Regions from separate parts of the Eisenibacter elegans DSM 3317 genome, predicted to be linked through region 2. Evidence: riboswitches for the same ligand, from Rfam matches in the RefSeq annotation. Region 2 holds a riboswitch; each other region holds the start of a gene.
What was found. A riboswitch is a leader RNA that binds a small molecule or an ion and turns the genes downstream of it on or off. The one in region 2 is predicted to bind thiamine pyrophosphate.
Positions count from the first base shown of each region.

Region 1: another riboswitch for thiamine pyrophosphate. It lies ahead of G499_RS0103465 (TonB-dependent receptor); the one in region 2 lies ahead of thiM (hydroxyethylthiazole kinase).
Region 3: another riboswitch for thiamine pyrophosphate. It lies ahead of thiS (sulfur carrier protein ThiS); the one in region 2 lies ahead of thiM (hydroxyethylthiazole kinase).

Region 1 is NZ_AUMD01000011.1:632,152-636,373, forward strand. It holds gene G499_RS0103465 (TonB-dependent receptor) at 1-1,778, opposite strand, end outside; TPP riboswitch at 1,898-1,993, opposite strand; gene G499_RS0103470 (GLPGLI family protein) at 3,006-3,830, shown strand; gene G499_RS0103475 (carboxypeptidase-like regulatory domain-containing protein) at 3,895-4,222, shown strand, end outside.
Region 2 is NZ_AUMD01000011.1:497,069-501,290, forward strand. It holds gene G499_RS0102830 (sodium:solute symporter) at 1-147, shown strand, start outside; gene hisD (histidinol dehydrogenase) at 195-1,478, opposite strand; TPP riboswitch at 2,060-2,162, shown strand; gene thiM (hydroxyethylthiazole kinase) at 2,268-3,059, shown strand; gene thiE (thiamine phosphate synthase) at 3,052-3,708, shown strand; gene thiD (bifunctional hydroxymethylpyrimidine kinase/phosphomethylpyrimidine kinase) at 3,784-4,222, shown strand, end outside.
Region 3 is NZ_KE387153.1:67,927-72,148, reverse strand. It holds gene thiC (phosphomethylpyrimidine synthase ThiC) at 1-1,689, opposite strand, end outside; gene thiS (sulfur carrier protein ThiS) at 1,813-2,022, opposite strand; TPP riboswitch at 2,123-2,225, opposite strand; gene G499_RS0113925 (hypothetical protein) at 2,630-4,222, opposite strand, start outside.

The DNA.
Region 1 (4,222 bases), 140 kb from region 2:
CTTTCGGCACTTGATTCGGTAAAATCATTACGGTTAGGCTCCTTGTTGCCCACAGCCCAAGAACCATAAAAAGTATGGGCTTCGTGGCGGTAGGTGAGGCCGAGTTTGGGGTTGAAGAAGTTGAGCTGTACACTTTGGTCGACCTCCCGAGCGCCGAGGTTGTCATCTACGGCCTTGCCCACAAAATTGTACCCTACTTGCCGCCATTGTATATCGGCAAAAGCCATAAGCTTAGGGTTGAGCTGATAAACAGCCTTGGCAAAGAGGTGCCCGTCGGTTTTGGTAGCATCATTGTCGTAGTAGCGGTCGCGGATTTGCGAGTCGCCAGCAAACCGCGCCCAGATAACCTCTCCGAAGTGCGCCCCTTCGTAGTGGTTCCACCCGCCGCCGAAGGTAAAGTTGAGGCGTTGGGCAAGGTAGTTGACAGAGAAAATAGTTCCATAAAAGTCATTATCGAGCCAGCGGCGGCGTATGAGGTCGGAGCGCTCGATGGTTTCGGTACCAATCACCACAGGGGCGATGTTGTAGCCACTCAGTCGGTCGTTGTAGCGGAATTGTTCATAGTAGCCCCTCCCCTTGGTATAGTGTAGCGCCAGATGTCCATACCAACGTTGGGAGAACTGGTGGTCATAAAATAATTGGTAGTGGTCTTGTTGGTAATTGTCGGTTTCGTTGTCGTAGAGTTGAGAGTTATAGCGTCGCGGGTTGGCGTTACGGATGTTGTCCGCTTGTTCGGCGTTGAGCCCGTTGCGCACAATGAAGGCTTCTATCCCCTCTGCATCGTTGCGCAGCTTGGCTTCCGGAATGCCATACCAAGCCTGATAGGTTTGTTCTTGACCCGAAAATATATTGAGGCGCAAGCTGCTGTTCTTGCCCCAATATGCCCCTGATACATAAAAAGAGCGCAAGTCAGAAAAAGCCCTGTCTATGAATCCATCCGAGCTGATGCGCGAAAGCCTTGCGTCGACCGTAAAGCGGTCGTGAAGTAGACCCGAACCTACCTGTAGGGTATGCTTCCAAGTGTTGAAAGCGCCGTAGCTGTTGTCGAGAGCGAGGTAGGCCGTATCGCGTCGGGCATTGGTCTGTATGTCAACTGTAGCACCAAAAGCAGCAGCCCCATTGGTAGAACTGCCCACGCCCCGCTGTATCTGGATGCTCTCTACGGAGGAGGCAAAGTCAGGCATATTGACAAAAAATGTTCCGTGACTTTCGGCATCATTGAGTGGAATACCATTGATGGTTACATTCACTCGGGTAGCATCTGAGCCTCGAATACGCATGCCGGTATAGCCTACGCCCGCACCTGCATCGGAGGTAGTTACGACGGAGGGGCTGAAATTGAGCAAGATAGGTAAGTCCTGACCGAAGTTTTGAGCCTGAATCGTGGCGCGGTCTATGTTTTGAAAAGCCATTGGGGCGATTTCGGGCACTCGTGTCGCTGTGATGAGCACCTCCTCTGTGAGCGTAGTACTGAGCACTAGACGTATTTCGCCAGCACTGCTGCCCGTGTTTACGGTCAAAACCTGTGGCTGATAGCCAATAAAAGAAACTTGCAATTGGTAAGTGCCTGCCTGAAGCTGGCCTAGCCGGAAGCGCCCCTGATGGTCAGTAGTAGTGCCTTTGTAGGTGTTTTGGAGCAGTACCGCTGCGCCGGCCAACCCTTGGCCGTTTTCGTCTAGTACACGTCCTTCGATTACATTGCCTGTAGTGCCTTGTCCCCACAAGGGTAGCGACAAAAACACACAGCAGAGCCATAGTCCAATATTTAAACCTTTCATCGGTGAAAGTAAAGTTAGAGTTTGAAATATTGGGGTCTGCACACAAGAAGCCAACACGCGCTTGTGATAAGTGAGAAAAACCGTTGGAATCGGCCAGAGCCTATGTCAGAAGGCAAAAAATATTTTTGTCTTCAACTCCCTTCGTCGGTACTAACCGCATCAGGTTCTATGGGTATATTCTCAGCTCCGCCAAAGGAGCACCCCAGTTGAGTTACTGTGTTGCAAAGGTAGCGTGTATCGGTGTGTGAAGCAAACACTAAGGGTTTCAAAATATCCAGTAGTATGACAATCGAATAAATCTTGGTATGAGGTATGAAAGTAGGAGTACCTACATTTTTGATTCAAAAAAATGACAATCATCAAAAAAAGCATTAATATTTGCATAAGAGTAAAAATATTGTTAAATCCTTGTGGTATTTCAATTCAACCAATAAAATCCACCTAAGGCTACTATGAAAACGATTGTCACCTATATCCTGCTATTTACTTTTTGTAAGGTAAGAGATTTTAAGGTAAACGATGATTATATTTAAATTTTATTAAGTGTGCTTATTGTTGTGAAATAAAAATAGTCTATGGTGTTTTTAAAAAAAACAAAATAATTTTGTTTTATTAGTGTTTGTTGTATAGATTTGTATCGAAGTACTTCATATAGCTAATTTCAGCGTCTTTTAGTTTTTATTATATTAACCTTTTCTAAAAATGAAAAACTTATCACTAAAGAAGTTTTTAATGTCTTGAACGCTAAAATGACAAAACAATCAAATTCTCCCTAATTCCGCAACTTGAAATCATTAATGTAGGGCTTCCGCACCAAATCAATAATCTTTGGTTGCTTATTGCTACTCCAATTATTCGAATGCGTTTGTAGCGTTTTTTAAAGGTTTTTCAAAAGCAATAGAAAACACACGAAGAATAAAATATTGAATTAAAGCCAAAAACAACACAAAAAAGTTTGATGCGGGAGCCCTATCATTAATGGATGTGGAAGTTGGTCTTTATAGATATTTTACCAACTCTACCATATGAGGGCTTGCACCATCTTGATTTGCGCATAAAGCTACTGTAAGGTCTGCGTACGGAAGCAGTTTAGCGATAAAATAGAGGCGATAGCTAGCTCTCTGTAGATTTATGAAATACAGCTTTCGAAGTGAAGTTCTAAAGAGAAACTTCCTGTTAGATAATTACAACACACAAGCTGAAACTCAAAACATTTTCCCAAACCTGATGAAACAACTCATACTCTTCCCTCTGTTATTTCAACTATCCCTACAACTTACTAAAGCTCAAATACTTGACTACCAAATACTTGCAGTGTATGAGCTTCACTTTCAGCCAGATTCAACCGATTCGGCATACAAGATTAAAACAGAACCTTATCATCTCTACACTGGAGCAAACCAATCGCTGTATATCAGCACCTACGCTTGGCAGCTTGATTCTTTGGTTTATGAAGGCCATATAGACCCTAACGACGTAAGCGCGATGGAGCGTTTGTTGAGGATGCCGCAACCCAGTTCGAGGGAGGCCTTGCTCAAAACGTATCGGCAAGGAGGCATGACGGTTTACAATCACGTGATTTCGTTATATGTGTATGAGGATGCCACCAAACTGATTTGGCAAATCCAAGCAGAGCAAAAAACAACAGAAGCTGGTAGTGTCTTGACCAAGGCCACCACCAGCTTCCGTGGGCGTAACTACACAGCGTGGTTTGACGAGAACATCCCCGTCTCCGATGGGCCGTATAAATTTGGCGGCTTGCCCGGCCTGATTATACAGATTGCTGACGACGAACAGCACTATGTATTTGAGGCGGTGAAGGTGGTACATTTTCCCAAAAAACAACAAATCCACATTCCTTATGCCACACACGCAAAGCCTATCACCTATCAACAGTTCAAAGAATTGAAAGAAGCTTATTCAACAAACCCTTTGGCGATGTTAGAGATGGGTGGGGGCTTCATATCCGAAGCCGATAAGCGCAAAACCAAAGAAAATATTCAACAGCAAAAAAGCAGGAATAACAACCGCATTGAGCGCAAGCCGGATTAGTGTGGGCACAGAAACAAAGCAAACAATATTAGCAGCAAGCCTCCCTTGCTCATAGGCGAATCTTATGTTACAAAATATAGGAACTGACTCAGCCAAAATACTCTCTAAAAATATTTGGGGCGCAAGGTGGTATACTTTGAGGCTATTGCTAAGTATGTTATTGGCCTTGGTGAACGGGATGCAAGCCCAAACCATGCTGACAGGCCAACTGACCGGTACCTCAGGGCAGCCCTTGGTAGGGGCAAGTGTTACGGTTGCCGAAACAGAAACCGCTGCACCACTTGCCTTTGCCATTAGTGATGCACAAGGCCGTTTTGAAATACAGGTATCAACCACGACCACCCAACTGTGGCTCAGTGTGCGTAGTTTGGGGTATGCCCCACAACGCCGGC
Region 2 (4,222 bases):
TTGGCCCCCGTATTTTGTATCCTACTCAACCAGTATTCAGCACAGCTACTATGGGGCTATAAGTTTGGTTTTGAAATCTTGATTGTCAACGGAATGCTGACGTTTTTGGGGCTATGGGCAATTTCGTATCCCCAAAACACTGATTGAGTTGACGACCTTTGATTTACGATTTACGAATCTGAACTCTTCAATCGTCAATCCGAATTCGTCAATCGGATAGACACTGCGTTTTTACGCGCCATCAAGTCTTCGGCAGAGGCGATTTCTTCCACGTGTTTGCCGATATTCTTCAGGCCTTGAGCTGTTACATCATAGCAGTTGATTTTGCGCACAAAACTATCCAACGAAAGGCCGCTGTATGCCTTAGCATAGCCGTTGGTTGGGAGGGTATTATTTGGCCCGGCTGCATAACTGATACTTTCGGGAGTATAATGGCCGATGTAGATAGCGCCAGCGTTGTAGATACGCTCACTGACAGCCTCAGCGTTTTGAATGGCCAAGCTGAGCGTTTCGGGGGCATACATATTGATAAACTCGATGGCCTCCACATTGCTCTGAAAAACAATGGCGTGGGCTTGTTCTAGGTCTTTGGCGGCGCTTTCGGGGCGACTCGAACCCGGGAGCTGGCGCTTGATTTCGGCCAGCACTTTTTTGACAAGCTCTTCTGATGAGGACAAGAGCATTGGCTGACTGTTGTTGAAGTGCTCAGCATTGGCGATTAAGTCAGCAGCTACAAAAGCAGGGTTGGCGCTCTCATCAGCCAATACCAGTAGCTCCGAAGGGCCTGCGGGTAAATCTACTGCTACATCTTGTTTGCTGACTAGTTGCTTGGCAACAGTTACATATTGATTGCTAGGGCCAAATATCTTATTGACTTTGGGGATACTTTCTGTACCATAAGCCATTGCGGCGATGGCCTGTACACCCCCTACTTTGAAGACCTTGCTGATATTGAGCAGCTTGGCAGTGTAGAGAATAATGGGATGTAATCGACCCTCACGGTCAGGGGTAGAGCAGAGGATTGTTTCGCCACAGCCGGCAATATTGGCCGGAATGCCCAGCATCAGAATCGTTGAAAACAGCGGTGCGTGCCTGCTGGGTACATACAAACCCACACGGCGGATACCCACACTCCGTTGCCAGCATCGGACGCCTTCCACGGTCTCGATTTTTTTGTTCGAAACGCGCTGATTCATATGAAACTGTGCAATGTTGTATTTAGCCTGCTGTATGGCCTTTTTTAAATCTTCACTCACGTAGCTTTGCGCTTCTTCAAATTCTTCAGCACCCACCATAAAATCTTTGACACGTACTTTGTCATATTTGTAAATATAGCGGCGTAGGGCTGCGTCGCCACTGCGTTTTACGGCGCGCAAGATAGGTTTTACGGCGCGCTCCAGATCTTCGTAGGTATCTAAGGAGGTGCGGATGGTCAAATCCGCCCAAGCACTGCGTTCGGGATGAAGTATGATTTTCATAGGATAATGATGCGGTAATGGGGCAGGGTTTAGATAAAGATAAGTGCCTATTATCCCTACAAATTTTATTCCGATATATGTTTGGCCAACAAAAAAGACCTAGTTCTTACAGGGCAGCTGTCTGATGGGATGCCGAAGCCCAATCAGCGGACAGTGTGGGGCAGGCACAAAGCGCTGTTTTGGGATGCCTGAGCTGGGGTTTGAAACAAGCATGATAAACAAGTGTTTGTACACAATCACAATTGGTTTGGAAAATCTGCGCACTGAAAATCCTTGATAATCAAGGAAATCAAACCCTGTAAATCCCCAAATCTTATGAATCTTGCCATAATTTGTACACGTTACTGGACATTTTCGACTTTCCTCGTTGTTGTGTGTACCTTGCCCCTTTGTTATGGAAACACATCTAACCGTAAAGGACGTAAAGTATGCGCAAAGAACGCAAAGGAGCAAAAATATTGCGGCCTTTGTGAATTTGTCGAAAGCCCTGATTTGGTGAAGCAGCTTGTTGAATCAAAACCAAACTAGAAAATGTCCCGTGGTGTTTAGTTTGTATCCCTGATACAATTGCTGTATCTTTACTTTTGCTTTAGGGGTGCTTTCACCAAAAAATAGAAAGCTGAGATTAGACCCTTGGAACCTGATGCAGTTAATACTGTCGAAGGGAAAAGTGATGATAGGCTGTTGGGGCATTAGTTTGCTGCTTTGGCCACAATTATTTCAGCACTATATTTTTTGCAAAGCACTCTTGGGCAATGTGTAATAGTTTGACCAATAACTACTCCCAAGATGTCTCACACACCTACCATAACGGCTGGCCAATGGCTTAGCCAACTCCGCCAACAATCTCCACTGGTACACAACATCACCAACTACGTCGTGATGAACAATACCGCCAATGCCTTGCTGGCCTTGGGGGCTTCACCTGTGATGGCACATGCACACCCTGAGCTGGCCGATATGGTCGGCATTGCCGGGGCGACGGTAATCAATATCGGGACACTCGACGAGTACTGGAGTGCGTCTTATCTCCAAGCTGCTCAGGCGGCTCAGCGTTTGGGCAAGCCTTGGCTGCTCGATCCTGTGGGGGCAGGCGCTACCCCCTATCGTAACCAGATACTGACCGAGCTACTCCTACAGCGCCCTGCCGTCATCAGGGGCAATGCTTCAGAGGTGATGGCCTTGGCACAACAGGCTGCCCAAACCAAGGGTGTAGACAGCACCCACCAGTCCGAAGAAGCCCTCGATGCCGCCAAGCGCCTCAGCCATACTACAGGAGCTGTGGTTTGTATTTCAGGGGCTACAGATTATGTTGTAGACCAAGACAAGGTTACGACTATTGGTGGCGGCCACCCACTTATGACCAAGGTTACGGGGATGGGCTGTACGGCCTCGGCACTCATTGGTGCTTTTTTGGCGGCAGGGGCACCTGCCTTCGAAGCTACCTGCACGGCGATGCTCGTGATGGCACATTGCGGCGCGGCAGCCGCCCGCCTAGCCCAAGGCCCCGGTACCTTGCAGTTACACTTCCTCGATGCGCTACACCAACTACAGCCCCAAGACCTCGAAGCCTATGCCTAGTTCCGCCTTTCCTTATGGGCTTTATCTCGTAACAGATGAGGCGGCCTGCCTCGGGCGCGACTTTTATTGGGTGCTCGAAGAGGCGCTCAAGGGAGGAGTGCAGATGGTACAACTGCGGGAAAAGCAGTTGTCTATGCAGGCCTTCTTAGAGCGTGCGCAGCGGGTACAGCAGCTTACCGACCGTTACCAAGTACCCCTTATCATCAACGATGCGTTGCCAATTGCCCACGCCCTCGGTAGCTTTGGGCTACACCTCGGCCAAAGCGATGTAGCCCTTGCCACCGCTAGGGCACAACTGGGCGATGCTGTCTGTATCGGCCTTTCGATAGAACGATATGAGCAGGTTTTTGCCCCCGCAGCCCAAGCAGCAGACTACTGGGGCGTAAGCCCCATATTTGCCACCCCTACCAAACAAGATACCCAACAACCTTGGGGCTTACAGGGGCTGATGGCTTTGCGCCGCCAAACCACCAAGCCCCTCGTGGCCATTGGCGGCATCAAACCTATCCACGCCGATGCGCTCATACAAGCCGGGGCTGACAGTCTCGCCGTCGTGACGGGGATATGTAGCGCCGAAAGCCCTGCCAAAGCCGCCGAAACCTACCGGAAGTTGATTGACGATGCCCTAGCCTCGCGCCCGCGTTTCTAGGCTGCACCAAGCGTAGCGCTTGCATAGCTCGGACTGATTTCGAGTATAGATTGAACCCACCAAACGCCAAAAAACTTGATACATACTCCCTATACCCATCAATATATCCCTGTGATGAGCATTGCAGGGTCTGACAGTGGCGGCGGCGCAGGCATCCAAGCCGACCTCAAAACTTTTGCTGCCCTTGGTTGCTATGGCACTACGGCCATCACCGCCATCACTGCACAAAACACCTTAGGGGTGCAAGCCATTCACGCCGTACCGGTGTCGGTGGTCGAAGCCCAGATTCGTGCTGTCATGGACGATATTCGGCCAAAGGCCATCAAAATTGGGATGATTGCCACCCCCGAGCTTGCCTTGGCCATAGGGCAGGTGTTGCGAGCCTACCCAGAGGTACCCGTGGTGCTCGACCCGGTGATGGTCGCCGCCAGTGGCGACCGCCTCATTGCGGAAGAAACCGTTGCCGCACTCGAAGAGTCACTTTTTCCATTGTCCACCCTGCTGACCCCCAACG
Region 3 (4,222 bases), on a different contig from region 2:
GGCGGGGAGGGTTTCGTCGTGAAATTCCCGGGCGGTGTCGGGGTCGAGGGAGAGGTTGAACTGGTCTTCCCATCGGAATTCAAACCGCGCCTTGCTCAGCGCATCGTCGCGGTACTGGGCGCCGGGGTGCCCCTTGGCTAGGTCGGCGGCGTGGGCGGCCAGCTTGTAGGTAATGACCCCTGTTTTTACGTCGTCGCGGTTGGGCAGGCCTAGGTGTTCCTTGGGCGTTACGTAGCAGAGCATCGCACAGCCATACCAGCCTATCATAGCCGCCCCGATGCCCGAGGTGATGTGGTCGTATCCGGGGGCGATGTCGGTCGTGAGCGGCCCGAGGGTGTAGAAGGGTGCTTCGCCACAACTTTGGAGCTGCTTGTCCATATTGACCTTGATGAGGTGCATAGGTACGTGCCCGGGGCCTTCGACCATCACCTGCACGTCGTGCTGCCAGGCGATTTTGGTTAGCTCGCCCAAGGTCTCTAGCTCTGCAAACTGTGCTGCATCGTTGGCATCGGCGATGGAGCCGGGGCGCAGGCCGTCGCCAAGGGAGAAGGACACGTCGTAGGCCTTCATAATCTCACAAATCTCCTCAAAATGGGTATAGAGGAAGTTTTCGCGGTGGTGTGCTAGACACCATTTGGCCATAATAGACCCGCCGCGAGAGACAATACCCGTTACGCGCTTGGCCGTGAGGGGGATATAGCGCAACAACACGCCGGCGTGGATGGTAAAATAATCGACTCCCTGCTCGGCCTGCTCAATGAGCGTATCGCGGAATAGCTCCCAGGTCAGCGCTTCGGCCTTGCCGCCTACCTTTTCGAGGGCTTGGTAAATGGGCACTGTACCGATGGGCACAGGGGAGTTGCGGATAATCCACTCGCGGGTTTCGTGGATATTCTTGCCCGTAGACAGGTCCATCACCGTATCAGCGCCCCAGCGGGTAGCCCAGACCATCTTCTCTACCTCCTCTTCGATGGTAGAGCTGACGGCAGAGTTGCCGATGTTGGCGTTGATTTTAACCAAGAAATTGCGCCCGATTATCATCGGCTCGCTCTCGGGGTGATTGATATTGGCCGGGATGATGGCTCGTCCGGCGGCGACCTCCTGCCGTACAAACTCCGGTGTAATCAGGGGTGGAGTGTTGGCACCGAAGCTTTGGCCGGGGTGCTGTGGAGCGATGGCCTGTTGTGCCTCCAGCCGTTGGTTTTCGCGAATGGCGATGTACTCCATCTCGGGCGTGATGATGCCCTTGCGGGCGTAGTGCAGCTGCGTAACGTTGTGGCCAGCCTTGGCGCGTAGGGGCTGCTGTAGGTGCTCAAAGCGGAGGTGGTCGAGGCTGCGGTCGTGGAGGCGCTGCTGCCCATAGCTAGAGCTGATTTGTGGCAATGCGGCTACATCGGCCCTGTCCATAATCCACTGTTGGCGCAACTTGGGCAGCCCCTTGCGCACATCGATGGCTACGGCAGGGTCGGTATAGGGCCCCGAGGTGTCATAAACGGTAATGGGCGGATTTTCGGACTGCTGCAACGCCCCTTCGGCAAAGATGGGCTTCGAAGCCGTTTGGCTTATCTGACGCATCGCTACGCGGATGTTTGGGTGCAATGTGCCGGGCACATAGACCTTCTGCGAGGCCGGAAAAGGCTCCCGCGTAATGCGCGAAGCTTGGGTGGGGATGTGTTCGTGTTTGGCCATAAGTCTGAAAAATAGTGGGTTTGAGGAAGCTTTGTAGGAGATAGACGGTTTTGTGGGGCTTACCCTGCGCCTTTTCAAGGGGGCTTGCATCAGGAAAACTGGAAAGCGTGGGGGAGAGAAGTATCAGCCGCCCTGTGTGGCCGTAATGACCAAGACCTCGGCATTGGGAGGTAGGGGCGTGTGTGGCCAGTCCTTTTTGGGGATGACCTGCTCATTGAGCGCCACGGCGATGCCCCGCTTGTCGGTCAAGTGCTGCTGACGGAGTAGGGCTTCGAGCGTAGACGCAGCCGTAACCAGCGCCACACCGTTGAAGTGTATCGTCGTCGTTGTCATAAAAAAACTAAGTTGTGGGAATGCCGGCGCAGCAGGAAAAAATGGCCTCAAAGGCTTTTATAGGCAACTACAAACGGGACAAAGCCCTTACCCAAAAATAGCATCGCGGCGTACTTTTCCCTCCGCCCGCATTACCGGGTTCAGGTTCAAAGGGTAATATCTCAGCCCCGGGCCAATAGCCCAAGACACCCCTAAAGTGTGGTACAAATTTAATAAAAATAAATCAAACCCCACAAACACCCAACCGCTTTTCGAAGCCAAACCCACGGAAAAGACGTATTTTTGGGTACTGACAACTAGTAGCTAGGTTAAATGGATGATTACTCGATACAAAATTAGACAATCATATCGGGGCTATCAAGTACTTCGTTTGCCATTATGACCTCCTGAGAAAAACATTATATTTGTAGGACTACCCAAAATTGGTTTGGGGAATATGTCTGCTGAAAATCCTTAATAATCAAAAAAATCAAATCCTGTAAATTTTAGCATAAAAATACCTACTGAGGTAGTGTGCGGCAAAGAACCATTCGTGTTTGACGGTTTTCATTGGCCAGCCTAGAGCGACAGGTACAGTGCCTGTCGCATGTGCTAGGGAGGTTGGTGATTATTTGGGGGGTGATTTTTGGATATTTTTGAGGACGTGGTCTTGGAGTGGCCCAGCTTCGGCAGCGGCTTCGGGGTCTGCCACTATTTTTTTAGACTCTAATTGACTGATGAGCACATCAATGGAGCGTTTTTGTTGTTCGAGGTTTTTGGCCGCGTGGAGCTCTGTTTTTAGGGCTTCCAGAAATTGGTTGTACAAGCGTACTCTTTGGTTGAAGCGCAGTATCTCTTGGTCTTCTATTTCTTTCCCTAGCGAATCCATAGGCAGGTTGCGCTCAGCACGGGGGGTACGGTTGGCATAGAGTGTCTGCATTTGGTTGTAGCTGGGGTTTTCGAGTACAAGCTCATCGTCGAAGCCTTTGAGGAGGGCGAAGTTTTCGGTGATGCGTGTTTGAGCATCTTTAAACTGCTGCTCTAGGGCCGTGCGTTGGCGTTGTAAGGCGGTACGTTGTTGTTGGGTAACCCGCTTTTCGTACTCATTCATCAGGAGTAGTGTCAGGTCTAAGACCTCAAAGCCGATGTACAAATCCTTGAAGCTATCCAGCTCTTCGAAGCTGCTGGTACTATAAAATCGGTTTCCGGCTCCTACTTCTATAAATGGCACTCCTTTGGTAACCATTTGAAAGTCGTTGTTGAACTGTCGGAAGACCCGTCGTCGGAGCAACACGCTGTCTGCCATTATTTTAGAGGTTACAAAATAAAGCCTGTACTGAGGGATACGCTCCGTATTTTTGTCCATCAGAGCATAAATAGCGTCAAGCCAGCGGTCGTTTTTGTTGTCAAAGATGGCCGAGGGGGGCTTGAGGTAATTCTTGATGCGGCGTTTGCTCAAGCCTTTGATGGAGATGCTATATTCCATAAAGCTGGTATTATTGACATCGAGCTTGGCCGCTACCCCTCTGAGGAAGGCTCCTAGTTTGGCATCTGCTTCGGCGTTGAAGCCTTTTTCGATGCGCACCAAATCTTGTATAAGATAATTCTGGACATTGAACTCCTCTTCTTGCCCATCTACAATCCCAAAAGAGGGATTATAATAGGAGGCATTACCATCAAAGAAAATCAGTGTACCCACAGCGAGTTCATTGTCTACTGTCAGCTCGTTGCGGTTGTCTTTGAGTAGGCTTTGCGCATATTTTTCTACCCTTAGGCGTTCTACCATCTGTCCGATGGTTTGGTAGTCATTTTCGTCTTTTTTGTCATAAAATACAAGCTCTATCTCATTGACTCCCTTTCTGTTGAGGTCTCGGATATTGCGTTGTACCATCATCGAAACACGTTTGTCATTGTTTCGGTATTCGGCACGGAAGGCGACGTTTTGGTTCTTATCCAGATTGACACTGATGGCGGCGTTGCTGTTGAGTGTTGTTACGCCATAAGTATTGCCTCTGAAGCCCATCGGTTCTTGGAGGTATACTTCGTAATGGACGACGACCTCGACCCTGTCATCTTCGTTTTTGGCTCTAAAAACAAACTGATAGGGGCGGGGCTTGGCTTCTGTAGCCGTGCTATAGTGGTAGGCTGCGGTAGATAAGGCGGCCTTGGTAGTATCATCGCCTCCCAACCAAAAGGTCAGCAGGCTTAGCAGGGAGAGTAA